One region of the Anabaena sp. CCY 9910 genome, then DNA from elsewhere that is predicted to be linked to it. Evidence: predicted binding sites of a transcription regulator. Region 1 holds the regulator's gene; each other region holds the start of a gene.
What was found. Region 1 encodes HrcA, which represses chaperone genes, less so after heat shock. Its sites were predicted from a motif close to TTAGCACTCNNGANTCNNGAGTGCTAA; they were not measured.

Region 1 (10,051 bases):
CTCCTGTTTTATTGATATAGCCAGGCTTGCCATCAACATATACCAAAGCCAGTTCATTTGTAAAACTCAAAGCCAAGTCAAACTTTGGCTGGATTACCATCCTACCTTGAGTATCAATGTAGCCGTACTTATTATCAATTTTGACGGCTGCTAATCCTTCAGCAAATTTTGTGACTCTATCAAATTCAGCAGCAATTACTATCTCACCATGAGGATTGATATAACCCCATTTTTCACCGATTTTTACACCTGACAAGTTCAATGTAAATTCCCACACATCATCAAATTCTGGTGGGATAACAAGCTTAGTAGATGTATTAATGTAACCGTATTTACTACCAATTTTAACTGCTGCTAAGCCTTGGGAAAAAGCTAAAGCTTCCTCAAAGTTTGGTTGTACAACTATATGTCCTTGAGAGTTTATATAACCCCATTTATTCTTGATTTGAATTGCTGCTAATCCTTCGTTAAAGTGTAGAGCTTTATCATATTGTGGCTGAATGACTAATTTGCCACTAAAGTCTATATAACCCCACTTATCATCAACTTTAACTGCTGCCAGACCGTTTCTAAAAGCTAAAGCTTCCTCAAATTGAGGTTGGATAACTAATTTTCCGTTAGGGTTAATGTAGCCATATTTATAATCAATCAATACTAAAGCGAGTCTGTTGGAGAAAGCAAAAGCTAATTGGAACTGTGGAGGTATAATCTGTTTACCAGTAGTGTCAATGTACCCATATTTATCATCAATTTGAATCTGCGATCGCTCGTCAATAAAGCCCCAGGCTAAATCAAATTGCGGCTCAATAACTATTTTTCCGGTTTTGTCAATAAAACCATACTTGCCATTTTTAAGAATACGAAAAAGTGGACTTGTCACACGCCGAGATGCTAATGATTGATTAGGGGTTGGCTTTTGTCCAACAATGATACTTAATGCTTGTACTTTTGGATGATAAATCCCAATTAGCTCATTTATCACCGTCAAACAGAGAAAAAGACAAATATATTTCTGCATTATTTATATGCAAATATTTTAGTAATATTATATTTATTGACTCATCTCTTGTAAAAATTGTTTTCTTGCATCAATAATTGAAGGCATTAAAACACAGCTTACCAATAATTCTATATCTAAATTCGGGAATAATTCACTTTGAGCGATTTGCTCATAATTCTCATTTTTGAGATGATATAATAGTAATTGATTGTTTTCCCAAAACCAAACTTCAGTAATATTGAACCGCTTGTATTTTTCTAGTTTATCAATACTGCCACTGGTAATATTGACTTCAATTGCTAAGTCGGGATTTTCTTTTTTCTCTCCGATGTAATAAGATTCATCAGGTTCAAAGGATGCACTTTTCTCTTTTGCCCGTCGTGTAGCACTACCTACTGGAATAAGATTGATACCTATTTCACAAGAGTATAATTCTAGTAAAAAACCCAGAATGGTTTTAATCATTTCGTGTTGTTCACCAAGAGTCATAAATTCAATGCACCCATCAAGATAAGTTATTCGCAAACCTGCTGCATCTGCGGTTAAAGTTTCTATTGTCTCTAATTCTTCCCAGGTATAATGACCTGGTAGGAGAAATCGCTGCTCTGAAATAGTGGTGTTTTTATTTAAGATTTGAAGTGTCATAGTTATTGCTAGTAGAATAGGTTAGACAAAAATTTTATTTAGGTAAAGACTGAAATTTCCATTTTTGATCTACGTAAAAATTTTAAAATTATTGAATTTTTTGTATAAAAATTAAGCTTAATCAAGAATGAGTCAGTAGCCTGAGCAATTTGTTTGTAAATGGAACAAATATTTAACAAATTTAATATTCTTAGCCACTGGGATTAGTAATATTATAAAAGCTTTTGTCTGACTCGGTAAATGGCTGGACTTTTCTAGCTCCCCTTGTAATCAAGCGATCGCCGACTCTTCATTAGGTGCGATCGCTTGACTAAATCAATGATCAATTTGGAATAAAATACTGCCTTTAAGCGTTCCAGGCTCATTACCGTAACTACTGAAGGTGAGCGATCGCAAATTCTCAAAGAATGGTTTTCCTACTAATTCTATGAGCTTAAGTACGGGTACTTGCTGCTCTACTAAATGCTGACTTTTTGACCAGTCCAGATAGACATAACCTTGATTTGGTTGGGGAATGGTAGCGATACTATCTTGAAAGTTGCGGTTATTGATTAAAGATTTGTCTTTAGTCGTGAAAACCTCATAGATGGTTGCTAGGTCAGAGGTGAAAATTTCATAATTGCCTGAGGTTGTATGTACCCCTTTTACCTTCGCTTCTACTGTGAATGATGGCTTGTTTTTGCCATCAGCTTTTTGAGTTGCGGTTGTTAATTCTGTCCAGGCGACGACTGTTTGCTTGTCCAGTTGAATTGTATTAGTACTGAGTCCTTTAGATGAGGCGATCGCATCTAAACGCCCAATAGCTTCTGGTACATTTTCTGACTTTTCTGTCACAAAAACCCAGTCAGGAATGCTTTGTCCAGCACGGGGGATTAGTGCAACGGCGTATTCTCCCTGTACCCAGCTAAATATATCTTGTCCTAAATTGATACCCTGACTTTTCTGCACATCGGTTAATGGTTGCACCAGTCGGGAAATTATATCTGTTCCTGAACCAGAGATAGCGGTTTTTGCTTGTGTCCAGAGTTTGGCTAAATCGCCGTCACCCAAGTTATCTAAGTGGGAACCAGAAATGACCAACCCTGCTGATGCGGGAATATATTGTAATGCGCCTACAGGTTTAGATAATGGGGGTGATGTTGGCACAATTTCTGATGAAGTGAAGAAGCTGGTTTCTGCCAAGATTCCCTGAGGATTTAAAGTGAAAGCGACAATTTCACTATCGTAGGTTGGTTCGGTTAAATCCAACCCTTGCCATTGTGCCACTAGAGGGAGATTGAGAAAAGCCGTAGCTAAAGAACCCTTAGGTATTTGTTCGCTGGCTTTTTGGTATTGGGAAGAACTCAGTAAATTTAAGTCTGGAGCTTGGACATTATTAATAGCATCACGTAATACTTTAGGATTGTTAGCGAATAACACAAAGTTATCAATTACTGCACCAGCCAGAGAGTCGGACTCTGGTAGCGAACTGTCATAGATAACCTTTGCGCCTTGATATTCTTCCGTTGCTAAGTTCGCTCCGGCTAACACCCGTTTAGAAAACAATAATTGCAGAAATTCCTGGCTTTTCTCTGGTTTGCTAGTTGCTAGCGCCATCAGATAGCCTGGCTGTCTACCGTTCTCCGGGTCACGGTCAATATCTAGGGTAGTGACAGCCAATGTAATTTCATCTTTTAGCCAAGGTTGAATGTCTTGTTTGTAATCTATGCCACTCTTAGCCAATAAGCTAGTTTTGAGCTTAGATATTTCGCCTGAACTGTCGAAAGATTGTAACTTATCAGGGTTCGCCAGCAATGAAACTGTTACAGGAGCGAGCTTCGATATAAATACGGCTGCATTAGGTTGAGAATTAGACGCGACAATATTAACCGGACTTTTAGCAAAGAACCAGTAAAAGCCTGCGATCGCCGCTACGATCAAAGCGATCGCCCCAGCAATAATAAAACCAGAAAATGAGCGTTGTGTGTTCATTAGTTATTTTGTCAGTTGTTAGAGACGCGATTAATCGCGTCTGTACAGTTGTCAGTTGCCAATAGTTTTCTCTTCCCCCCCTTGCTTCCCCGAAGTTCGCCCGGAGGGAAACCCTCCTTGCGACTTCTCTTCCTGCTTCCCCTACTCCCCACTCTTCCCCTTTTCTGTCAACATAAATAATATAGGATTGTTTACTAAAACCTCATGACTGGGAATACTTCTGGGCAACCAATGACTCAAATTAGTGTAAATGAGTTAGCTGTATATCTTGCTAATGAAGATGCAAATATTCAGTTAATAGATGTACGGGAACCGCAAGAGTTAGCGATCGCCCAAATTCATGGCTTTGTGAACCTACCTCTGAGTGAATATGCTCAGTGGTCAGAAAAAGTTCCAACTATGTTTAATCCAGAAGCAGAAACCCTTGTATTATGTCACCACGGTGTCCGTTCTGCTCAGATGTGTCAGTGGTTAGTATCTCAGGGATTCACTAATGTCAAAAATATTGCTGGTGGTATTGCTGCCTACTCTCTTCTAGTTGACTCCTCAATTCCCCAGTATTAGCGGCTTATTAACTCATTAAATTATCTCAAGCTGGAATACTAAACTCCAGCTTATTTGTGCTATTGTTGACAAAATTCTCGGAGTTTGAGATTGCAGAAATGAAGCCCAATCTAGTTAGGTGCAACCTACATTTAGCTAGCATCATCAGTATATATATCAACCATGAGAATACGTATCTTACAATACAATTTCTCTAGATTGTATATGCAAAAATACTGAGAAAATTAAATAATATTACATCAATTTTTTTGTTTCATCAGCCAACCCAAAAAATGGCAAACACAGAAGTTTAATAATAGTTATTACAATGGAAATATATATTTTGCGTTGCTAATTAACTATTATTAATTTTTGCTTTAAAATTTCACAATTTTTCAAAATCTACTTAGCATTTGCCTTCCGTCAAACATATCCCTATGCAAGTCCAGTTGACTAATCGACAACAGCATATACTTTGGGCAACGGTACGTCATTACATAGCTACAGCAGAGCCTGTTGGTTCAAAAGCTTTGGTCGAAGAATACGACTTGGGCGTTAGTTCTGCCACAATTCGCAATGTAATGGGCGTACTAGAGAAATCTGGGTTATTGTACCAACCGCATACATCTGCTGGACGAGTACCTTCTGACTCAGGTTATCGCATTTATGTTGACCAGTTAATTACCCCCTCTCTACGAGACACTACACGAACAGAAGTGTTAGCAAAGGAGGTAGAATCAGCGCTACAACAGCATTTGCAATGGGAAGACTGGAGTCTGGAGATACTGTTGCAAGGAGCCGCCCAGATTTTAGCTAGCTTGAGTGGGTGTATTAGCTTGATTACGATGCCTCAAACCAACACAGCATCAGTCAGACATTTGCAATTAGTGCAGATAGAAACGGGACGAATCATGCTGATTTTGGTGACAGATAGTTATGAAACCCACTCGAAGCTGATGGATTTACCCCCAGGTAGGAGCGAAACAAAACCCGACCCAGAAGTAATTGACAGGGAATTGCAGATTGTTTCTAACTTCCTAAATAGTCACTTACGAGGGCGGAGTCTGTTAGAAATCAGCACCCTGGATTGGAGTCAATTAGATCGGGAATTTCAAAGTTATGGAGAGTTTCTGAAAAACTCTGTAGCAGAACTAGCCCACCGCAGTGCTGCGCCGGCTGCAACTCAAATTATGGTACGGGGTTTGGCAGAAGTGTTGCGTCAACCAGAATTCTCCCAGCTTCAGCAAGTGAAAACGATTATACAACTATTGGAAGAAGAACAAGAACAACTGTGGCGACTAATATTTGAGGAACCAGAGTTAGATGATACGCACAAATCCAAGGTAACAGTGCGTATCGGCGCAGAAAACCCGTTAGAACCGATCCGCACCTGCTCCTTAATTTCTTCTACCTATCGCCGGGGAGGAGTCCCGTTGGGTAGTGTGGGAGTTTTGGGGCCGACACGCCTAGATTACGAAAGTGCGATCGCAGTTGTAGCGGCGGCGGCGGATTACCTCTCAGAAGCCTTCAGTTAAATTTAGACAAAATCATGGTCAGAAAAATTGTCTTTGGGGTGCTGTGGTTAGGGTTTACATTTTATGCTTTTGTCCTTGCTCCTCCCGATCAACCCGATACATTCGAGCTAATCAAAAACTTGTCCATCGGTCAATGGCAAGGTATAAATCCCCTAATCATCGCCTTATTCAGCCTCATGGGTATCTGGCCTATGATTTACAGCGCCATCATGTTTATTGATGGTAGAGGGCAAAAAATCCCAGCTTGGTTATTCACTACCGCTTCATTTGGTGTAGGTATTTTTGCGCTGTTACCTTATCTAACTTTACGAGAATCCAATCCCCAATTTTCTGGAACAAAGAACACCTTAATTAAACTATTAGATTCTCGTGTGACTGGCGTGATTCTCACCGTAGTCGCAGGGATTTTAGTCGCCTATGGTCTACAGCAAGGAGATTGGAGCAACTTTGTCCAAGAATGGCAAACTAGCCGCTTTATCCATGTCATGAGCCTAGATTTTTGCCTACTTTCGTTATTATTTCCTGCCTTGTTAAGGGATGATATGGCGCGGCGCGATTGGCAAAAACCGCAGTTATTTTGGTTATTTGCTTTGATTCCTCTATTTGGCCCGTTGCTTTATCTATGCTTGCGTCCAACACTACCAGAAGCAAGTGTAGCTGTAATATCTAGTCAGCCGCAAAAGGTAGCAAGTTAGGCAATGTAATCATGACTAGTATCAATAAGACTCAGAAAAAAGGCAAGTCGCTACCACCTAAATTGATTATTGGGTTGGGTAAGTTTGTGTGGACAACCCTTTGGCAGATCATGATGTCAAAACTTGCCCCCCGTAATCAATCAGGAGAATATATTCGTCCTAGTAGCCAGTTTAGGAATTCTGTCAAAACTGGAGGAGATAGCCCCTACCAACCAGCCGCAGGACGTTACACTCTCTATGTTGGTTTGGGTTGTCCTTGGGCGCACCGCACACTAGTTGTTCGGGCGTTGAAAGGACTAGAGGATGCAATTTCGGTATCTATTGTTGTTCCCTCTCCCGATTCAGGTGGCTGGGTGTTCAACACTCCAGAGGAAGGTTGTCAGACTTTAGCTGAATTATATGCCCTAGCGGAACCTGGCTATAGTGGACGCTCTACTGTGCCAGTATTGTGGGATAAAGAAACAAAAACTATTGTCAATAACGAGAGTGCAGACATTATCGTGATGCTGAACTCTGAATTTAATGAGTTTGCGAAGAATCCCACGCCGAATCTTTATCCTGAAGAACTAAAACAGAAGATTGACTCGTGGAACGAGAAGATTTACGCCAATGTCAATAACGGCGTATATCGTTGCGGTTTTGCCCAAACCCAAGAGGCGTATGACAAAGCTTGTGATGAATTATTCACCACCTTGGATGAGATTGAGGTTGCACTTGCCAATAGTCGCTACCTTTGTGGTGATCAGGTCACTTTAGCTGATGTGCGTCTATTTACAACATTGTTTCGTTTTGACATTGTTTATTACGGCTTATTTAAATGTAATCGCCGCAGAATACAAGATTATAAAAATTTAGGCGCATATCTGCGCGAACTGTATCAGCTAGAAGGCGTTGCTAGCACCTGTGATTTAGAAAGCATCAAACGGGACTATTATGGGAATCTATTTCCGTTGAATCCTGGTGGTATTATTCCCTCTGGGCCGGATATGGCTTACTTAGGACTTACGCAAGTGTCATAGTCAAAGTAACTGTAGGGTGCGTCAGCCCCAATCATTTCGTACACATTAGAGGATTTTCCGTATCTGACGCACCCTACTATTGTGCCAGTTACGTAAGTCCTGTTACTTATTAAAACCGAGCGATCGCCACGCCACAACTTGAGTAAAGTAAGTTAAAATTCCTCACCCACAAGGGGATGAGGAGTCTGGTAATACGTCATGCACTCAAAATTGACTAGATATCAGCCGACTTTTCGTGTTTTGGTAACTGACCATGAGAACAACGATCAAACCACTCTTGGTATTTTTTTTGGTGTTCTTCGTCTTCCACCACAATGGAGACTCGCACCTGTTGACAACCGTGTTTGCGTTCTAGAGCGATCGCATTTAATAATAAACTAGCAATTTTAGGAGAGCTAAAGCTGCCACTCACAGTTAAACCACCATTCCAACTTGGTAATTGATGGCTAGCATTTTGAGCTAATTCAATGCTGCTCATCTCTCCTTGGCTTAAATCGATCTCTGCAAGTTGTTTGTGTTCTGGGCCTATTTGTTCCACAATCAGCTTTTCGCGCCGCACAGGAACTTGCACCATCTGAGTTTCGATTACCTTACGAACAACGACTTCACCAATTTTCTGCCTATGAATATCAACTATCAGCTTTTCTTCCAATAAGCGAATGTTCTTTTCTTCCTCAATGATATGGTGATTGTTTTGCTCAGTTGAATTATCAGTTATTTGTTGGTGAATTGGTATTTTTGCGGCTAAATCATCAGGCATATAATTTACTTTTAAAACTTATATCTAGCTAGGTTTATTACAAGTACAGGTAAAGCCAATATTGATGATAAAAAGCCTTACCTGTACTGCATTAAGACGAGTTATTAGTCATTATCTAATAACTCTATTGATAGACCACTAACGTTCTTCAATGGGAAGACCGGGAGCATTCACGTCTAATTCTTCACGACGGATTTTTTCTTGAGCTTCCACAGTGTCATGTTCGACAACTTTTTGAACTCTGACTTCTTCACGTACAAAAGCTTCTTTGCGAATGTCAGGGGTTTCTTCATGAAGTTCTACGCGAGCGACTTCGCCTTCACGGAAATCAGCCGTACCAGGTGCAACAGCAGCACCAGCATCTGCTGGTGTAACACGTTCAATCACAACGCGTTCTCTTTCCACTGGTACTGCAACCCGTGCAGTTTCCGTTTCTACGTGCTTACCAACAGCTACTTCACCAGTTTTTCGACGGCGTTTATTGGCAATTAGCCGTTCTTCATAAAGTCTCAGAGTTTGATGATCTTGCTCATTGAGTCCGAACAAAGTTGGATCTTGTTCGTAATTGTAAGTGTCACGGGTATAAGTGGGTGTTGCTGGCGTAGTTGTTTGATAGCTTGTGTCTAAAGGTGTAGAAGCTTCTAGAGGTGTTCTACTTTCCAGAGGTGTGGATGCTTCCAAAGAAGTGGGTCTGTCTACGTTTGTATTAGCGTAACTGGGATTACGATATACTCCACGCACCCGTTCTTCATAATCGTAATCAACAGCTAAACGGTCATTGAATTCAGGTAAATTTTCAGCTTGGTCTCTGGTCATCCCAATTGCATAAACACGACCAGCGCCATAATCGATACGAGAACGACCGACTGGCAGTAATACTTTTTTACCAAAAATCCAAAAACCTAAGTCAACAATTAAATAGCGGAAGTGTCCTTCATCATCCACTAAAACGTCATTGACAGTACCAATTTTTTCATCGTTTCTTTCTGTATAGACACCAAGTCCTTTAATATCATTACCTTGAAAGGAGTCTTGATAATTAGGATCAAAATCAGCTAACTTGTAAAGTACCATGTGATTCCACCTCAAATATATAAAATGTCTCCTAATTACTAACCTAAATATTTATTGTTTAAATTACCTCTTTCTAGCGAATGAAGTCATTTTTTAAATAAAAATCAAAAGTAATATGGGTAGGTACGCAACTGGCATATTATTTTAAGTTTGTAGTGAGGACTGGAGTACTCAAAATAAGGGCTGTTCGCGGAGAGTTCCCGCAGGGTAGCACTTACTAAAAACAAAAAATAATTTTTTGTGACACTTGCGTAAGCGCTGATAGGAATACTATTTAATTTCTAAAATATGTGTAGGTGGGCATTGCCCACCATAATTCTATTCCAGAAAACAAGCACGTATTACCTGTCTTTTAACTAATTTTTCAAACATTTTCATGCTTTTCCACATTAGTTTCATTGACAAGTAAATTACCAGCAGTATCAATATCTAACTCTTCCCGACGAATTATATCTTGGGCTTCAACGGTATCACTTTCTACTACTTTTCTTACCCGGACTTCTTCCCGGACAAAAGCTTCTTTCCGAATTTCCGGGGTTTCTTCGTACAATTCAATGCGCGCCACTTCCCCTTGTTGAAACTTAACTTCTTTTGGATCTACTATCGTATCTGGTGATGTTGGCGCGGCTCTTTCAATCACTACACGTTCTCTTTGAATAGGCACAGCCACCCGTGCGTTTTCTGTTTCAATGTGTTTACCAACAGCTACTTCACCGGTTTTGACACGATGCTTGTTAGCAATTAATCTTTCTTCGTAAAGCCTGAAAGTTTGATGATATTGCTCATTCAAATTATATAAAGCTGGTTCT
Region 2 (10,051 bases), on a different contig from region 1:
CTTAATTGATGCCTACTGTGGCATTGGTACCTTAACCTTACCTTTATGTAAACAGGTACGCCAAGCTATAGGATTGGAATTGCAACCAGAAGCTGTACAACAGGCAATTGTCAATGCCCAACACAATGGTATTAATAATGTGGAATTTCAAGTGGGGGCTGTTGAGAAATTGCTGCCCAAGATGGGAATAATACCAGATGTGGTATTACTAGACCCGCCGCGTAAAGGGTGCGATCGCATTGTCATCGAATCTTTATTAGCATCGAAACCTGCCCGCATTGTTTACGTCAGCTGTAAAGTAGCCACTCTTGCTCGTGACCTCAAATTACTGTGTGCAGATGGAATATATACTATCCAACGTATCCAAAGCGCCGATTTTTTCCCCCAAACATCTCATGTGGAAGCTGCCGCTTTTCTTGTGCTATCACAGTCTGGTAAGGATAATTAGTCCTTGAGAAAAACTCAAATCTCAAATTTGTAGTCTATTGCATAGTAAAAATGCTAAGATCGAATTAACTTAAACATAGCAATGATTTTGTTAAAAAAATTAAAGTTGCATGGCTCCAATAACCCATGAATAAGATTGTTTAAAGTACAAATCGGCAACATTAAGACAATTACAAATCTATTGTAATTTGCCCCATTCTTAGCCTGCTAAAACTCTTAGCATATCACTCACAGCCGCTTTATGTATCAACAATCAAACCTCATAAACAGAGTCAATGCTCCCCAGCATTTTCAAAACTTAGTAATAAAGACGCAAGTTTGAAGGCAGTATGACCACCTCCATTTTTATCAGAGTGCCTGCAAAAGCAAACTGATGTCTAGCTAACTGAAAGCTATGGGGTTTCTCTCGTGATAACCATTTCGCTCCGTCCAGTTGGACGTTATTGGGGTACTATTAGTTTCGCCTCAACTCTCTATCTTTGTCCTATATTAGATTTATTGTTGGCGGAAATTCCCGCCAAACTACAAGCAGAACTGCGATTAGGGCTACAAGAAGCTTTAGTCAATGCAGCTAAACACGGCAACAACCTTGACCCAAGCAAAACAGTTGTAGTCCGTTTCTCCCTCATAGATAATCAGTATTGGTGGGTCATATCAGACCAGGGACAAGGCTTTAGCCCTATAACCAGTCATGAAGAAGATCCCACAGACTATTTACCACCCGATGAATCAGAAAACGGTAGAGGAATGTGTCTTCTGCACCAAATCTTTGACCAAGTAGAGTGGAATCGCAAAGGCACAGAATTGAGATTATGTAAACAAATGGAAAGCCGCCCCCGTCTATCTCTGCGGCGATAATTAAGGGAATGGGTATTGGGAACTAGGTATTGGGTAAATTATCCCAGTCCCTACTCTCCAGTCCCTAGTCCCTTATTTCCATGAGATGGACAGGGAGGGGCAGATATTGAACGATTTAACCAACCAACAGCTTGTTCTAGTCTAGCAAGAGCTTCCTGGGGTTGGTTTTTGAGCAAAAATACCATAGCGGCGGCTAATTGTTCACTAGCACGAGAATTGCGGTTAGACTTGAGGCGATGCCAATCGTCAGGTGAAATACTCAGTCTTTCCATGAGGGCTTGGGCTAGTTCCAAATCGCTAAACTCATGGAGTTGACTGGTTTGAGAAAGCTGGCTAGGTTGAGACATAATTGACAAGTGCTGAGTAATGAGTGCTGAGTCTAATGACTCCTTAAATATTGGCAGACTCGCTGTTAATCATAGTTTACTACTTGTCCATGAAGCCGCCAAAACAACCACAATCATCAGGGGAAAATCAAGAACCGCACTTTGAACAGGAGCTAGAGGAAGTAGAGCGATCGCTTTTGAGCTTAAAACAAAGGTATGATCAAGTAACGCGCGATCGTGAACAACAGGCACAATGGCAACAACGCCGTCAAGAATTACAGCACAATAAATACCAAACCCCAGAAATTAAAACAGAGTTACGACAAATCAAACAGCAACTGGAAATGCTAGAACTAAACTTAGAAAGCCAGTTGTTTTCTTGGCGTAGCCTGAAAAAACCTTTCTGGCAAGCCGTCCGCTTTGGTGGAATGGGCGTTATTATAGGCTGGATATTAAAGTCCTGTGCTGGGTAAATATGGTAAACCGACGAATTGCAGAAATATTGCGGAGTGGTCAACCTGATGAGTCTCTGGTAGTTCAAGGCTGGGTAAGAACGAAGCGTGAACTCAAGGGATTTGCTTTTATTGAAGTTAATGACGGCTCATCACTAGGTAATTTGCAAGTTGTCATCAATCAGGATTTGCCAGACTACGCAGTAATTGTCAAACAACTGAATACAGGTGCGTCAGTTGAAGTTAATGGCGTATTGGTGGCTTCCCAAGGAAAAGGACAGCGTATTGAATTAAAAGCCGAAGCAGTGAAAGTCTACGGTGAAGCTGACCCCGAAACTTATCCACTGCAAAAGAAACGCCACTCTTTTGAATTTTTACGCACAATTGGACATTTGCGATCGCGTACTAATTCCTTCGGTGCAGTCTTCCGTGTCCGTAATGCTTGTTCCGCCGCCATTCACCAATTCTTCCAAGAAAGGGGCTTTTTGTGGGTACACACCCCCATTATCACAGCCAGCGATTGTGAAGGCGCAGGGGAGTTATTTAGCGTCACCAGCCTGAATTTAAAGCAGATTCCCCGCACAGACAATCAAGGAATTGATTACAGCCAAGACTTTTTTGCTAAACCCACCTACTTAACAGTCAGTGGACAACTGGAAGCCGAAGTCATGGCGATGGCTTTTAGCAACGTCTACACCTTCGGCCCTACCTTCCGTGCAGAAAACTCCAACACTTCCCGCCACCTGGCAGAATTTTGGATGGTTGAGCCAGAAATGGCATTTTGCGATTTAGAAGGCGATATGGATTTAGCTGAGGCTTTTCTCAAACACATTTTTAATCATGTGTTGGAAAAATGCCCAGAAGACATGGAATTTTTCAATCAACGCATTGATAATACTGTCTTAGCAACAGCCGAAAATATTATTAATAATCAATTTGAGCGTTTAACTTACACCGATGCCATCAAACTTTTAGAAAAAGCTGATGTTAAATTTGAATATCCTGTAAGTTGGGGCTTAGATTTACAATCAGAACACGAACGTTACCTAGCAGAACAACTCTTCAAAAAGCCAGTCATCGTTACAGATTATCCCGCACAGATTAAAGCCTTTTATATGCGGTTGAGCGACGATGAAAAAACAGTCCGCGCGATGGATGTCCTTGCACCAAAAATTGGCGAAATCATCGGTGGTTCCCAAAGAGAAGAACGTTTAGATGTGTTGGAACGCCGAATATTAGCGCAAGGGATGCAGCCAGAAGATTTATGGTGGTATCTCGATTTACGTCGTTATGGTACTGTTCCTCACGCTGGCTTTGGTTTGGGTTTTGAGCGACTTGTGCAATTTATCACAGGAATGGGCAATATTCGGGATGTAATTCCCTTCCCCCGGACACCACAAAACGCTGAGTTTTAGTAGAGTCAGCTGTCAGATAATGCGATGTGCGACTGTCTTGATTCTTAATTTTGAATTTTGAATTGGTAGAATCTTGCTCCAATTCCTTACTAGGTAAGGGGTTGGTGGTTAGGGTTAAGAGAAAGTTGCACATCGCATAATATAAGTTTTATGAATGATATGTAAATATGTCTATACAACTATAGACTCATAAATAAATATACGGTATGAACTTAATTAGGTGTTCTGTGTATTCGTTTTGCTAAATTCTGAGCGAATTAGCTTAGTCTTAATCACCTTCTCATAACAGTTCCCAATTACATGAGGTATATCCTAACCTCTAATTTCTAGTGCGCGTTCTCAAAATTGAAAAGTGGGTTTGGTTCAGCGCATTACCACCTAACAAAACAATGTAAATATTGGGTTATCTTTCATCAGACGGTCATGAATTAAGAACCTAAGATGACTGAATATCCTTGATCCATTCATGGTTCAGTATACACTTGGCAGGATATATAAAAGAATTCAGCAATTAGCAGTCAAAACACCCTAATACCAAGCTAAACCTAACAGAATTAAAACACTTTGACTCTCTAGCTGAGAGTTATAAATTCCATACTTACTCTAGTTACAATCTGCTGTAAACATTTGTCCAAACAGCTAGATAAGTATTACCGTTAAGCCCATCAACAGGGTGAATACTCATACATAATTTGTCGTACCTAAAGCAATACCGTTCGGATAAGCAGCGGAGGCAGAGGAAGCAGAGGAGGCAGGGGAGGAAAGAAGTTTATTTTCATAATTTTTCTCTTCCCCTACTTCTGTTCTCCCCTTACTTCCCCTGCCTGTCTTAACCAAGAAATCCCTTAACCGAAACGTATTGGTACCTAAAGATGACATAAAACGTGCTGATTGTGCCAACTCTTAACTAATCATGAGTGCATCAAAACAGGACTAAATTGCCAATTTAGAACTTCAAAATAGCATACAGATTTGATTTACAGGGGGCCAAATTTATGACAATTATTTGTGGAACAAATAGCAATGACTATCTCTACGGTGGTGATGAGAGCGACACCATCAAAGGATTTGCGGGATACGACTATCTCTATGGCGGCTTAGGTGATGACTATCTATATGGCGGCTTAGATAATGACAAACTCTATGGCGGCTTGGGTAATGACAAACTTTATGGTGGTGAAGGTAATGACAATTTAAACGGAGAACAAGGTAATAATAGCCTCTACGGTGAAGCAGGCGATGATACTTTAGATGCAGGTAACTCTACTGGGAACAACCTTTTAGATGGTGGTGAGGGAAATGATGAAATTTACGCTTATAGTTCCAGTGGAAATAACACCCTCAAGGGTGGAGTGGGAAATGATATTTTAGATGTTCGCTTTTCTTATGGAAAGAATATCTTAGATGGTGGTTCTGGAAATGATCGGCTTGATGCTCGCTATTCCCAAGGAAACAATACCCTCCGGGGTGGAAGTGGAGACGATTATCTTGGAGTTGATTTGTCTGCTGGGAATAACGTTCTCGATGGAGGTGATGGAAATGATACCCTTAATATTAGTTATCAATGGAAAGGCAAAAATATAGTTTCAGGTGGAAACGGAAATGATATTTTTTATGCCTATGGAGTTCAGGGTTCTAACACTCTCAATGGTGGTAGCGGTGACGACTCTTTCTATATTAGTAGCCCAAGTGCAGACACAGTTGTACATCCCTTAGCAACTCAGACAGTTGATGGAGGGACAGGCTATGATTACTTGTGCATTGACTATAGTAGTGCGATCGCTGGCATCACCTCAAGTTTCAACACTACCACCAAGCAAGGTTTAATTACCGCCGACACCAATCAAGTCCGCTACAAAAATATCGAACAATTGAAAATCATAGGTACAGCCTATGATGACACTATTATTATCGACGGTAATCTTGATAATCAAATCTATAGTGGCGCAGGTAAGGACACTATCTCTGATTATGGCTATGGCTATGGCATTATCATTAACCCTAACAGCATAATTGATACAGGCTCTGGCGAAGACACCATCACTGCCAAGGGCGAACTCTACGGCATTACGAACAATGGCAAGATTGATACTGGCGCTGATAACGACACCATCACTGCCACAGGCAGATTCGACGGCATCTACAACACTAGCACTGGCAAAATTGATACAGGCTCTGGCGAAGACACCATCACTGCTAATAGCTACCGTTTACCCGCCATTGCAAATGATGGCAGGATAAATACTGGTGCGGACAAAGACATTATTATTGCTAATGCCTCAGCAGGTATCGGTATCGATAATAATGGCGAGATTGATACCGGAACTGGCGATGACAAAATTATTAGTAATGGCGCTGCCTTTGGCATCACTAACAACGCTAGCGGCAAGATCGAAATGGGAGATGGCAACGACACCATCGAAGCAAGTGGTGGCGCACAGTACGGTATCCAAAACAGTGGCAAGATCGAAATGGGAGATGGCAACGACACCATCATTGGAAATAGTCGAGGCTATGGCATCTATAACGATGGCATCATCCAACTCGGAAATGGCAATAATACAGTCTGTGCTTTAAACTCTTCTGACAATATTGGAAATTTCGGTGGCAATGGCAGTATATATTTTGGCAGTGGTGAAAATATTCTCAAAGGTTTTGGAACTGGTTATTTCTACGGCGGGTCTGGTAAAGACACATTGATATTATCTTCAGGAAGTTATACTGTAGGCTCTGCAACCGTCAATGGTAATACGTTTGTGACCTTCACATCCGGTGCTATCACTATGAACATAACAGGGTTTGAAGCCTTAACAATCGGTGACAACGCGTATAACTTTGCCTGTCTGCCTACTACTGTTATGGGTTAGCAGAGTGGTTTTTGTGATCCACTTTAGACCATGTAGACTAGAAATCGACGGGTTGGATATTTTTTATCTACAACAATTACCTGTGAGCCATTACCCATTACCAATCAAATAATTTAAGCTATCAGCTGTCAGCTGTCAGTTAATTTTTCAAAGCTGACGGCTGAATGCTGATAGCTATTTAAGCCATTTGATTTTCAATCGCCCACCGTGCTAGTTCGGTGCGGTTGTGGAGATTGGTTTTGCCCAACATATTGGACACATGGCTTTCAACGGTGCGCTGACTAACATTTAATTCTTCAGCAATTTCCCGGTTAGCTAGACCTCTAGCTACAAACTGCACTACCTTCAATTCAGTTGGGGTTAACTGCACATCGAAGGGAACCTGGATGCGAGAACCGTTTTCCCCGCCTTTGGCTTGGTGTTCCTTCCAACGGATAGTTTGTTTCAGTGAAGATTCTACTTGTGCTACGAGTTCTTCTGGTTCAAAAGGCTTGACCATATAAACATCTGCACCTTTGTTGAGACCTTTAACTCGGTCTGCACTTTGTCCTTTTGCTGATAGGAACAAAACAGGAATCCAACTGGTGCGTTCGTTTTGCCGGACTTGTTCTACAAAGGTATATCCGTCCATTTCTGGCATCATCACGTCACAGATGATCATATCTGGAACATCATGTTCGAGAATTTCCAGAGCTTCTCGTCCGTTTTCCGCCGTGATGACTTCATATCCTCTGAATTCCAAGTAGTCCTTCACCAGCAAGATGAGGTTAGGGTCATCATCAATCAATAGAAGTCGTTTGTGATCTTTCATGCTGGGCTCTTTCATAGCAGTGGCACTTGTCGCGCTTCGATCCATCAAGGTCTTGAATGGTTATCCTTTATGGTGGATTGTTGAGATGTTGTCATTTTTCCCACTTAAGTTGCCCTTTCTTCCTTGGAGTCTTAAAAGTGGTTTTCACTTTCGATGACACACCAGTGCATTGGCAATATTCTAGTAAGGATACGCAGAGCAATAGTATTATAATGCGCTATTATATATCCCTTTGAAAGTGGCGGGTGAAAATACACTGATTAAATAATAATCTTTCTAGTTCACAAGTAAGTATTGGCTTAAGATGACCCTAGCTGCAACACAACCCGCGTTTTCATCGGCTTACTGCTCTACAATACCCTTCTGATGTTCAGCCTTTGTTTAGATGTTCACAAGCAAGTAAGGGAGTTGTTGGCAAAGGATGGGTTAAAAATGCTGATTCTTGCGCCACCATTATGCCTACCAAGTGTTTTTGGACGATCCGCTCAATAACCTCCGGGTTTGCTTGGCGATACCAGACACTTCCGGTTAGACAACTATTATCGATCTAGAACAACAAACTAGCAAGCTATGAGCTTGAGTTTTGTTGCACTACATCACTGTATTGTTACTCATTGAGCGTCTCCCTGATTACTGTTCTATAACAATTTCCCCAGTTTGCAAATAAAGTTGTCCATATAAAAATATTCATTACTTACAGAAAAGAACCTGAAAAATACGAATAATTGAGTATTAGTACTTACGGGCTTGTCGATAAACGTATAGATGATGACTTATCAGTTGTAATTCGTAATACTCACCAAAAGCAAGAAGCTAGCTACTGAATTTGTAATTTTTAATGGAAAGCCTTCTAAACCACTACTCCCCACTCCCCAATTATTCTAGTTCGGAAACCCGTACACACGTAAATATTGCCATTGGGGACTATTCTTCGGTAGATTAGCACTCAGGAGTTGAGAGTGCTAACTCTGGAGAAATTAAAGTATGGCAGCAGTATCTCTAAGCGTATCCACCGTTAAACCTTTAGGCGATCGCGTTTTCGTAAAAGTGAGCGCCTCTGAAGAAAAGACCGCAGGTGGTTTGTATTTGCCCGACACCGCTAAGGAAAAACCCCAAGTAGGTGAAGTAGTTGCTCTTGGAGCAGGCAAACGGAATGACGACGGTAGCCGTCAAGAATTGGAAGTAAAAGTTGGCGATAAAGTGCTGTACTCCAAGTACGCTGGCACCGATGTCAAGCTGGGAACCGAAGAATACGTCCTACTTTCTGAAAAAGACATTCTAGCAGTCGTTGGCTAATGGGTAATAGGTAATAGGTAATCGCAACATCTATTTACCGAAGATCAAATTTCACGACACAAAACTTGATTTAACTTCCTGAGATTGAGACACCTATGGCAAAGCGCATTATCTACAACGAAAACGCTCGTCGCGCTCTAGAGCGAGGCATTGATATCCTGGCTGAGGCTGTAGCTGTTACCCTTGGCCCCAAAGGTCGTAACGTAGTATTAGAGAAAAAATTTGGTGCGCCGCAAATCGTTAATGACGGTGTAACCATCGCTAAAGAAATAGAATTAGAAGATCATATTGAAAACACTGGGGTTGCTTTGATTCGTCAAGCGGCTTCCAAAACCAACGATGCAGCAGGTGACGGTACAACCACTGCAACCGTTCTGGCTCACGCCATTGTGAAAGAAGGTTTGCGGAACGTAGCGGCTGGCGCTAACGCAATTCTGTTGAAGCGCGGTATTGATAAAGCTACCGGTTTCTTGGTTGACAGAATTAAAGAACACGCTCGTCCTGTAGAAGATTCTAAATCTATTGCTCAAGTTGGCTCAATCTCTGCTGGTAACGACGATGAAGTCGGTCAGATGATTGCCGAAGCAATGGACAAAGTAGGTAAGGAAGGCGTTATCTCTCTAGAAGAAGGTAAGTCTGTAACTACCGAATTGGAAATCACCGAAGGGATGCGCTTTGACAAAGGCTATATTTCCCCCTACTTCGCTACCGACCCAGAGCGGATGGAAGCGATTTTCGATGAGCCTTTCTTGTTGTTGACCGATAAGAAAATTGCTCTCGTCCAAGATTTAGTACCAGTTCTAGAGCAAGTAGCTCGTGCTGGTCGTCCTCTGGTGATTATCGCTGAAGATATTGAAAAAGAAGCTCTAGCAACCCTAGTAGTTAACCGTTTACGCGGTGTACTCAACGTAGCTGCTGTGAAGGCTCCTGGCTTTGGCGATCGCCGTAAGGCTATGCTAGAAGATATCGCTATCCTCACCGGCGGTCAACTAATCACCGAAGATGCTGGTCTGAAGCTAGAAAACACCAAGATAGACAGCTTGGGTAAAGCTCGCCGCATCACCATCACCAAAGACAGCACCACAATTGTTGCTGAAGGTAACGATGTTGCCGTCAAAGGTCGTGTAGAACAAATTCGTCGTCAAATGGAAGAAACAGAATCTTCCTACGACAAAGAAAAACTACAAGAGCGTCTGGCTAAACTTTCTGGTGGTGTAGCTGTAGTTAAAGTTGGTGCAGCTACCGAAACAGAAATGAAAGACAAGAAACTCCGCCTAGAAGACGCTATCAACGCTACCAAGGCGGCTGTAGAAGAAGGTATCGTTCCTGGTGGCGGTACCACCCTAGCTCACCTCACTCCTGAATTGGAAGCTTGGGCTAACAGCAACCTCAAAGATGAAGAGTTGACTGGTGCTTTGATTGTCGCTCGTGCATTACCCGCGCCTCTGAAGAGAATTGCAGAAAACGCTGGTCAAAACGGCGCTGTAATTGCTGAACGCGTCAAAGAAAAAGAATTCAACGTTGGTTTCAACGCTGCTACCAACGAATTCGTAGATATGTTCGGCGCTGGTATCGTTGA
Region 3 (10,051 bases), on a different contig from region 1:
CAGAAACTTTGGGTAAGTTGGTAGGACAGCTAGCCGGTGGGCGGGTAGAACTACTCACCGTCCGCTTACAAGGTGAACTCGCAACTAACAAAAGTCAGCCTTTAGTAATTGCTTCCCTCAAAGGATTACTACACCAAGCCCTACGGGAACGGGTAAACTACGTCAACGCCAATATAGAAGCCAAGGAACGGGGAATCAGAGTTATTGAAACCCGTGACGCTTCCGCCCGTGACTATGCTGGTTCCCTACGCCTGGAAGCGACAGGAACCTTAGGTACTCATTCTGTCACTGGTGCATTGTTAGGCGATAAGGAAATTCACCTCACCGACGTTGACGGCTTCCCGATTAACGTCCCACCAAGCAAATATATGTTGTTTACCTTGCACCGTGATATGCCAGGAATCATTGGCAAACTCGGTTCCTTACTGGGCAGCTTTAATGTCAATATTGCCAGTATGCAGGTAGGGCGCAAAATCGTCCGTGGTGATGCCGTTATGGCTCTCAGCATTGATGATCCCTTACCAGATGGCATTTTGGCGGAAATCACCAAAGTACCCGGCATTCGGGACGCGTATACAGTAACACTATAGGAGTCAGTAATCAGAACTCAGAAGTCAGCAGAAATCATTTCTCCTGACTCCTGAATTCTGGATTCTCAATTTTCAACAATGGCAAACACTTGGTGGGAACTACAGATTTCATGTGAATCGGCGCTGGAAGACTCTGTTTCTTGGCGACTGGAAGATTTTGGTTGTCGTGGTACAGCTAGCGAAAGTAAGGGTGATTCTTGCTTAGTTAAGGGTTATTTGCCGATATTTCAAGCACAGTTATTAGATTTGGCAGCGTTGGGGTTATGGTTGCAGCAAGATGCCCTGTGTATAGGATTATCTTCTCCTACCTTGACTTGGCAACTCATTGATGAGGAAGATTGGGCGAGTAGCTGGAAACAATATTGGCATCCGCAGGAAATAGGCGATCGCTTCCTCATCAATCCCGCATGGCTACCATCACCAGAAAACTCTGATAGGTTAGTCATCCGCCTCGACCCTGGTGTAGCGTTTGGCACAGGAAACCATGCCACCACCCAATTATGTCTAGAATCTCTAGAAATGAGATTGAGCCAGCTTCCCAAATCATTTGTTAGTAAAGATGCAGGTCAAGAATCTGTTATAATTGCGGATATTGGTTGTGGTTCTGGTATCCTTTCGATTGGGGCAGTTCTATTAGGCGCAGCGAAAGTCTATGCAGTAGATACCGACCCCTTAGCCGTGCAGTCAACCTTCAGCAATCGCGCCCTCAACGAAGTAAACCCAGAACGCCTCGTACCAGCAGAAGGTAGCGTAGATATCTTAAAGAAACTGATTGAACGCCCAGTAGATGGTATTGTTTGCAATATTTTGGCTGATGTAATTATTCAATTAGTCCCAGAAATTAGCGAGATATCTAAACCTAGTACTTGGGCTATTTTTAGCGGGATTTTAGTTGAACAATCTACCTCTGTTGTTGAGGCTTTAGAAAAACACGGTTGGGTAGTCGCTACTATGTGGAAACGCAAAGAATGGTGCTGCTTAAATGTCAGGCGTACTTAACTTCCACCTAACTAATTAATAATTAATATGTAGAGATGCAAGAATTTGCATCTCTAACTTAATATTTACTAAACAAAACTTTGCAGACGCTGTACTAAATCGGGCGTTTGCAATACACCTTCAATTCGATCAACTGGTTTACCTTGTTTGAACAATACCAGTGTTGGTAGAGCGTAGATTTGATACTGAGTTGCTAACTCTGTGTATTTTTCCGTGTCAATTTTGACAATTCGTATGCGGTCTTTAAGTTGATTGTTTACTTGTTGTAAAATTGTCGCCATCATCTGACAGGGGCCACACCAGTCAGCATAAAAGTCTACTAAAACAGGTAAATCAGAACCAGATAGCATCTCTTCAAAGCTGTTGAACTGTTTTTTCTCAGTCATGTGACACACACCATTTTTATTGATTGAATCTAATATTAATGTCTGCTTTCTAGAAATGGTGTAACGTTATTTTGTTTTTATTGTTGCTAAATTTAGCATCTCTTTCTTAAGGTATATGTACTGGGGATTAGGGATTGAGAGAGATGGTTATTTTGTAGTCAAATTCCTTTGTGCAATTTGCAATTTTGTCCCATAACCATTAGAGTCGAAGCGAATTTTGAATTTCTGATCAGACCAACGATAGATAAGGAGAAACTAGACACAGCAAGTAGTTCCTCAACGAAAATCTAAAATCCAAAATGGTATGAGCTGTAGGTACAAATCGCCATAAGATAATTAGCGCGGGAATTTTAAACCTAGAGGAATATTTTATGGCGATCTTAAGTGAAAATTTACGAGGACAAGTTGCCGTTGTTACAGGCGCTTCACGGGGTATTGGACGAGCGATCGCCTTAGAATTAGCTAATTATGGTGCTACTGTAGTGGTCAATTACGCTAGTTCTAGCACTGCTGCCGATGAGGTGGTGGCAGAAATTACAGGTGCTGGTGGTGAGGCTGTAGCTCTACAAGCCGATGTTTCCCAAGTTGATCAAGTAGATAATCTGATCAATGGGGCGATCGATAAGTTCAAACGCATCGATATTTTGGTAAATAACGCAGGCATTACCCGCGACACACTGCTACTAAGAATGAAGCCAGAAGACTGGCAAGCAGTCATTGACCTTAACTTAACTGGTGTATTTTTATGCACTCGTGCCGTCAGCAAACTTATGCTTAAGCAACGTTCTGGCAGAATTATTAACATTACTTCTGTAGCTGGACAAATGGGTAATCCCGGTCAGGCGAATTACAGCGCTGCTAAAGCAGGTGTGATTGGCTTTACGAAAACAGTTGCTAAAGAATTAGCTTCTCGCGGCATTACCGTTAACGCCGTCGCCCCTGGTTTCATCGCTACAGACATGACCAGCAACCTCAAATCTGAGGGTATTTTGCAATACATCCCTCTAGGTCGCTATGGTCAACCAGAGGAAATTGCTGGTATGGTACGCTTCCTAGCAGCCGATCCCGCCGCCGCTTATATCACTGGACAAGTCTTTAATGTCGATGGCGGGATGGTAATGGCTTAATGATTGCAGACTGATGTTAGTAGTAGCGGGGAGTTCAGCCCGTGCTGACTGCTAAGTAAAATATTATGCCCCCTGCTCCCTGCTCCCTGCTCCCTGCCCCCTGCTCCCAACCATCAGGACTGCTGACGGATTCTTTGCCAGACTGTAAAGCCAAGCAGCAGAATAATGCTAATGGCGGTGGTAACTATGACCATGATGCTCATCCCTTGGACTCTCATTGCCAGTAAGTTGCACACCAAAGTGATTGACCACAAGGTAAATGCCGCATGACGTTGGGACAACCCCCAAGCCAGTAAACGGTGGTGTAGGTGGTCTTTGCCGGGGGTACTCAAGGGGTTTTTACCTGCTAGCAGCCGTCTGATAAACACTTGGGTTGTATCCAGTACTGGCAACAGCAAAAACAAAACGGTGGGGCCAAGAGCAAATATAGTATTCCTTTGCAGGCTACCTAAAATACTAGTTGCAGCCAGGACATAACCAAAAAAGTATGCTCCAGCATCACCCATGATGATTTTTGAGGGATGGAAGTTATGACGCAGAAAGCCTAATGCCCCACCACCTAAGGCAGCCAAAACTAAGGTAGCCGCAGCCTTATTAGGGAATTGGGCAGATACGCCTAACAAACTCATGGCAGTGATAAAACTAATGCCCCCTGCCAATCCATCCATCCCATCCATCAAGTTGACGGCATTGGTAATACCCACAACCCACAGCACAGTCAGCAACATTGAGAGAACGGAGTCGATGGGTGTGCCGAAATCCACATCAACGACAATGCCATTAGCAACTAGTAATAAAGCTGTGATAATTTGCGTCCACAACCGTACAGAGGGGGGTAATCCGAACTGATCGTCAATAAAGCCGATCAAGACTAGGATCGAACCCCCTAGTAAAATAGTCAATACTTGAGCTAAAACGTTTTGTAGCTCAATGGGTCGCAAGAGGCTAGCTAACACCAATGCGGCAATTACTCCCGCGTAAATGGCTAAACCCCCTGCATTCGGCAACGGTTCTCGATTGAGTCGTCGGGCGTTTGGTTGGTCAGCCCAACCTACCCGCAAGGCAAATTTACGTACCGTGGGAATCAAACGCCACGTTACCAACCAAGCCAACATAAACGTGAATACTACTGCCAACCAGCCGGAACCGCTAGGGTCAGCAATGCCTATAGACCTAAGGGAGTTGTAGATATTCATCTCCCAATTCAACCATTACTGCCAGTATCCTACATGAGCATCAAGTGTATATTAATCAATTTTTTTTACTTCCACACATGATTTAAAGTTTTTCAGGTTCTTAGCACTCTGAGCCTGTGAGTGCTAAATTGTCTAATGGAAGCGCTAGAGAAAGGAAACATGGCAAAAATTATTTCGTTTGATGAAGAATCACGGCGTGCTTTAGAGCGGGGTGTCAATGCCCTGGCTGATGCTGTAAAAATTACCTTGGGGCCCAAGGGTCGCAACGTGCTTTTAGAAAAAAAATATGGCACACCCCAAATTGTGAATGATGGTATCACCGTTGCTAAAGAAATTGAATTAGAAGATCCTTTAGAAAATACTGGTGCCAGATTAATTCAAGAGGTAGCAGCTAAAACCAAGGATGTAGCTGGTGATGGCACAACTACGGCTACTGTTTTAGTACAAGCCCTAATTAAAGAAGGTTTGAAGAACGTCGCGGCTGGTAGCAATCCAGTAAGCTTAAAGCGGGGCATCGATAAAACTACTGAGGCGCTAGTAGCGGAAATTGCTAAAGTCGCCAAGCCTGTAGAAGGTAGTGCGATCGCTCAAGTTGCCACTGTTTCAGCTGGTAACGATGAAGAAGTTGGTGCCATGATTGCCCAAGCAGTGGAAAAAGTCACCAAAGACGGTGTAATCACTGTAGAAGAATCTAAATCCCTGACAACTGAACTAGACGTAGTGGAAGGGATGCAGATTGACAGAGGTTATATTTCCCCCTACTTCATCACCAACAACGAGCGCCAAACGGTGGAGTTAGAAAATGTGCGGATTTTGATTACTGACAAAAAAATCAGCAGTATTCAAGAATTAGTTCCCGTTTTAGAAAAAGTAGCTCGTTTGGGTCAACCCTTACTGATCATTGCTGAAGATGTAGAAGGAGATGCCCTGGCTACTCTAGTTGTGAACAAAGCACGGGGCGTACTTTCTGTGGCGGCAATTAAAGCCCCAGGATTTGGCGAACGTCGTAAAGCATTGTTGCAAGACATCGCTATCCTCACAGATGGTCAACTAATTTCGGAAGAAATTGGCTTAAGCTTAGATACCGCTTCTCTAGAAGCTTTGGGTACGGCGCAGAAAATCACACTGGAAAAAGACAACACCACAATTGTTGCTGGTAGCACCACCAAGCCAGAAATTCAAAAGCGGATTGCTCAAATTCGCAGACAGTTGGAAGAGACTGATTCTGAGTACGATAGCGAGAAATTACAAGAACGCATTGCTAAGTTAGCTGGTGGTATTGCCGTTATCAAAGTCGGTGCAGCAACTGAAACCGAACTTAAAGACCGCAAGCTCAGAATTGAAGACGCACTCAACGCCACCAAAGCTGCTGTTGCTGAAGGTATCGTTCCTGGTGGTGGTAAAACTCTGATTTACTTGGCGGGTAAGGTAGACGAGATTAAGAAAAACTTCGACGAAGAAGAAAAAATCGGCGCTGACATCGTTAAACGAGCTTTAGAAGCTCCTTTACGGCAGATTGCAGATAACGCTGGTGTAGAAGGTTCTGTCATCGTCTCCAGAGTCAAAGACAGCGATTTCAACATCGGTTACAACGCTGCTACCGGAGAATTTGAAGACCTGATTGCGGCTGGTATTATCGACCCTGCAAAAGTCGTCCGTTCAGCATTGCAAAACGCCGCTTCCATTGCCGGTCTAGTTTTAACCACCGAAGCGATCGTTGTGGAAAAACCAGAGAAGAAAGCTGCTGCTCCTGCTGATCCCGGTATGGGCGGTATGGGTGGTATGGGCGGCATGGGTGGTATGGGTGGCATGGGTGGCATGGGTATGTTCTAAGAAGGAGCAGGGAGTAGGGGAGGCAGGGGAAGAACTAACCGCACGATTTTCGCCCAATCCCCAGTCCCCAATCCCCAGTCCCCAGTCCCCAGTCCCCAATAGCCAAACATTAGGGGCAACTTCTCTGCGATCGCCTGCTGCTTTGCAGGTAAACCCAGGGAAGCTGCCCCTTTAAGTTACGAAGATTTACACTAATTCATCAAAATTCAGAAATCTTGAATTTTGTGTTGGTATTACTCAGCAGTAGCTAGTTCGGTAGCGCCGCGTGTGCGCTTGCGAGTCAAGGTGTTGTAAAGCATCATGCCGATCGCCTTGATTAAGTTCCCTTCTAGTTCTTGGAACATTTTCATGTTCATCCCAAAGGCGGCGTTAGCTTCATCAACAATGCGATCTGCTGTCGCTTCATCAATTGCTAACTCATCTAAAGTTTGACGATATTTAGCTTTAAAAGCTTTCTCATCAGTAATATCTGCGAACTCATAAAAGGCGGTTCCTTGCCCGTCATTCAAATTCATCGCTGTCACAGCAATGTTTTTGAGAATTTGTCCCCCGGATAAATCACCTAAATAACGGGTGTAAGAGTGGGCAATCAACAATTCTGGTTCGGTTGCAGAGATTTCCCGAATGCGTTGTACGTAAGCTTCACCTGCTGGCGATAATTGGATTTGTTCGCGCCAGTTAGCGCCGTAATAGTAACTCAGGTCTTGCTCTAGAGTCTGCTTACGATTCAGTTGGGAAAAGTTGATTTTAGAAACAATTGGGTGCTGGCTATGCTTTTCCATCTCCTCTTCCATTGCCGAGTAGATGTAGTAGAAGTTAGCTACTAGCTTCCGATAAGAGTTCTTTTCTACCACTCCTTTCAAAAAGCATTTGACAAAACCTACATTTTCTGCCATTGTGTGGGCTTTTTTCGTACCTACACGTAGTTTGTTTGCTAAATTGCTGCTCATACTAAATTTCTCAACCTTAAAAGGTCAACTGCCAGAGTTTTAAATTACGGACGGCTAAAAAATGCCACTAAAACGTAACATTAGAACTATTTGATGAGAATTTATATTAATATTTTTTAAGTAACTAAAATTTGTACTTTTGTTAAGTAAACAGCAAATCAAGCCAGTAAAAATGCCAATACCAAGAAAAATTTTCGGGGAGAGCCGCATTCAGGGAAATGCGATCGCTGGAGTAAACCGTGGAATTTATGAGACTTCTGTAAAGTTACCAAGTAGTACTGGCGACTATTGAAGTCAGGAGTTAAACTGAAGAGCATTAAAACTCAGTAAATAAAATCTTCATAAAATATTGACAATACCATCTTTTTTTTAAGTAATTTCACTTAAGCAAAACGTGAAAAATAAATTTGTTTTTCAGAAAAAAATAACTATTATAAAAGCAAATCAAAAAAGTCTTGACTCTTAGTTATTGAATCTGACTTTTCACGGGATCTGGGAAACACCTGTCCAAACCTCTCTCCTGTAAGGAGAAGCAACTGCGTTGGGTGGGTTTCCCGACAGTTACGCAAGTGGCGAAGAGGCTTTGATTATTGCTTCCCTTTCCTAGTAGGGAAGGGGTTGGGGGTTAGGTTTCACCGTAACTTTTCCACGTAGCTTGAAAAGTCAGAGTTATTGAATAGAGTGTAAATTTACGTGAGTGCGATAGAAACTGAGGACTGAGAACTGGGTTGTTTACTCAGCACTCAACACTTAAAATCTGTCGAACTGGCGTTAAAGTAATAATTCTTAGTGTGATGTGAGGGGTGTTTAAAATTATGGTTTCATCTATAACTCGGATTCAGAACTACGTAATAGATGGTGCAGCTACATCTGATGGATTAGAAACAGTCCTTGAGAGCAACTTTGCACCTAGTTTAATATCTCTACCAGCAACGCCTCTTTTTGGTACAGATGGTATTCGTGGCAAGGTGGGGGAATTACTTAGTGCGCCGTTGGCGTTGCAAATTGGTTTTTGGGCAGGCGTAGTTTTACGTAGTCACGCTGGTCAATTAAGACCAGTAATCTTAGGGCAGGATTCCCGTAACTCTAGCGATATGTTGGCGATGGCTTTAAGTGCAGGGTTAACCGCCGCCGGGCTAGAAGTTTGGTATTTAGGGTTATGTCCTACTCCTTGCGTGGCTTATTTAACTAGTGTGAGTGAAGCCATTGGTGGTGTGATGATTTCTGCTAGTCACAACCCTCCCGAAGATAACGGGATTAAAATTTTTGGCGCTAATGGTGGGAAGTTATCCCAGGCTTTGCAGGCAGAAATTGAAAAAGGTTTGCGGGGAAATATGCCAATTACCAGTAATGTCAGTAATTGTGGACGGCATTACTCACGCTGGGAATTGGTGAAGGATTACGGCGAAGCTTTAAAACGACCCTGGCAAAATAAAGTGAATCTTCAGGGAATGAAGGTTGTACTGGATTTAGCGTGGGGTGCAGCCGTTGGGTTAGCACCGTCGGTATTTGCAGAGATGGGGGCAGAAGTTATTTCCCTGCATAATGCCGCAGATGGCGATCGCATCAACGTTAACTGCGGTTCCACCCACTTAGAAAGGCTACAAACGGCTGTTCAGGAACACAACGCCGATTTAGGTTTTGCCTTTGATGGCGATGCCGATCGCGTTTTGGCTGTAGATCCTACCGGTCGTCCTGTAAATGGTGATTATATCCTGTACCTGTGGGGATTGCACCTCAAACAACAAAACCAACTCCCAGACAACTTGATTGTTTCTACTGTTATGGCAAACCTGGGCTTTGAGAAAGCTTGGCAGCAACAGGGTGGTAAATTAATTCGCACCGCCGTTGGCGATCAATATGTGCAAGCAGAAATGATCAAAACTGGGGCAATGTTGGGGGGTGAACAATCAGGACACATTCTTTGTAGTCATTATGGGATGACTGGGGATGGCTTGTTAACAGCCTTACACTTGGCAAGTTTGGTCAAACAATCTGGTGTTTCCTTAGCCGAATTGATAGACCAAAGCTTCCAGACCTATCCCCAATTATTGCGGAACGTGCGAGTTGTAGACCGCGATCGCCGCCTGAATTGGCAAAACTGCACACCAGTACAACAGGCGATCGCTCTTGCCGAGAAAGCAATGGGTGATACTGGTAGAATTTTAGTTAGGGCATCCGGTACGGAACCCGTCATCAGAGTCATGGTAGAAGCCGCCAACGCCGAACTAGCTAACTATTGGACAAATGAACTAGTAGCCCAGGTACAACAACACCTAGCGCCTTAACTGAGTTCGACACTTCCCGTCCTTGAGGCAGAGGGGCAGGGGGCAGGGGGCAGGGGGAGAAGTCCCCAATCCCCAATCCCCAATCCCCAGTCCCCAATCCCCAGTCCCCAATCCCCAATCCCCAAAAATTTTGAATTGATTCATTGCCCAAACTACTGAGATGATTGACATTGACGGTTCCTACGGCGAGGGAGGCGGGCAAGTCCTCCGCACTTCCCTGAGTTTAGCCGCCATCACTGGTGAACCCATACGTATTGCCGGGATTCGCGCCGGACGCAGGAAGCCAGGATTAGCAGCACAACACTTAACAGCAGTACGTGCGGCGGCGAGAATTTGTCATGGGGAATTGCAGGGTGATGCTTTAGGTTCGACGATGCTGGAATTTATCCCTGGTGGTGGGGTAAAAGCGGGAAATTATATTTTTGATGTCAGTGAAGTACAGCAAGGTGGTTCTGCTGGGGCGATTACTCTGGTTTTACAAACTATTCTCTTACCTTTAGCGTTAGCTGATGGTGATTCTCATATCACCTTACGGGGTGGGACTCACGTCATTTTTAGCCCCACAGTCACCTACATTGAGCGAGTATATCTGCCAATGTTATGTCGTATGGGAATCAAGGCACAAGTTAAGTTAGGTGCTTGGGGATGGTATCCCAGGGGTGGGGGAGAAGTAAATTTACAG

Region 2: the regulator HrcA is predicted to act here: its motif matches at 8,116-8,142, upstream of groES (co-chaperone GroES).
Region 3: the regulator HrcA is predicted to act here: its motif matches at 4,399-4,425, upstream of groL (chaperonin GroEL).

Annotation. Positions count from the first base shown of each region.
Region 1 is NZ_CAWUDJ010000021.1:95,908-105,958, reverse strand. Features, by position in the region: gene ACM5QX_RS16750 (WG repeat-containing protein) at 1-1,018, opposite strand, end outside; gene ACM5QX_RS16745 (Uma2 family endonuclease) at 1,052-1,645, opposite strand; gene ACM5QX_RS16740 (DUF3352 domain-containing protein) at 1,961-3,616, opposite strand; gene ACM5QX_RS16735 (rhodanese-like domain-containing protein) at 3,821-4,180, shown strand; gene hrcA (heat-inducible transcriptional repressor HrcA) at 4,597-5,694, shown strand; gene ACM5QX_RS16725 (DUF2834 domain-containing protein) at 5,709-6,389, shown strand; gene ACM5QX_RS16720 (glutathione S-transferase family protein) at 6,401-7,408, shown strand; gene ACM5QX_RS16715 (DUF2382 domain-containing protein) at 7,623-8,168, opposite strand; gene ACM5QX_RS16710 (DUF2382 domain-containing protein) at 8,307-9,242, opposite strand; gene ACM5QX_RS16705 (DUF2382 domain-containing protein) at 9,607-10,051, opposite strand, start outside.
Region 2 is NZ_CAWUDJ010000017.1:104,558-114,608, reverse strand. Features, by position in the region: gene rlmD (23S rRNA (uracil(1939)-C(5))-methyltransferase RlmD) at 1-448, shown strand, start outside; gene ACM5QX_RS14815 (ATP-binding protein) at 856-1,305, shown strand; gene ACM5QX_RS14810 (DUF6439 family protein) at 1,356-1,652, opposite strand; gene ACM5QX_RS14805 (hypothetical protein) at 1,742-2,104, shown strand; gene asnS (asparagine--tRNA ligase) at 2,107-3,498, shown strand; gene ACM5QX_RS14795 (calcium-binding protein) at 4,494-6,365, shown strand; gene ACM5QX_RS14790 (response regulator transcription factor) at 6,544-7,221, opposite strand; gene groES (co-chaperone GroES) at 8,161-8,472, shown strand; gene groL (chaperonin GroEL) at 8,568-10,051, shown strand, end outside.
Region 3 is NZ_CAWUDJ010000009.1:102,147-112,197, reverse strand. Features, by position in the region: gene serA (phosphoglycerate dehydrogenase) at 1-590, shown strand, start outside; gene prmA (50S ribosomal protein L11 methyltransferase) at 669-1,589, shown strand; gene trxA (thioredoxin) at 1,658-1,975, opposite strand; gene fabG (3-oxoacyl-[acyl-carrier-protein] reductase) at 2,347-3,102, shown strand; gene ACM5QX_RS09900 (MraY family glycosyltransferase) at 3,216-4,298, opposite strand; gene groL (chaperonin GroEL) at 4,458-6,131, shown strand; gene ACM5QX_RS09890 (hypothetical protein) at 6,112-6,306, shown strand; gene ACM5QX_RS09885 (heme oxygenase (biliverdin-producing)) at 6,365-7,081, opposite strand; gene ACM5QX_RS09880 (hypothetical protein) at 7,240-7,398, opposite strand; gene glmM (phosphoglucosamine mutase) at 7,897-9,369, shown strand; gene rtcA (RNA 3'-terminal phosphate cyclase) at 9,530-10,051, shown strand, end outside.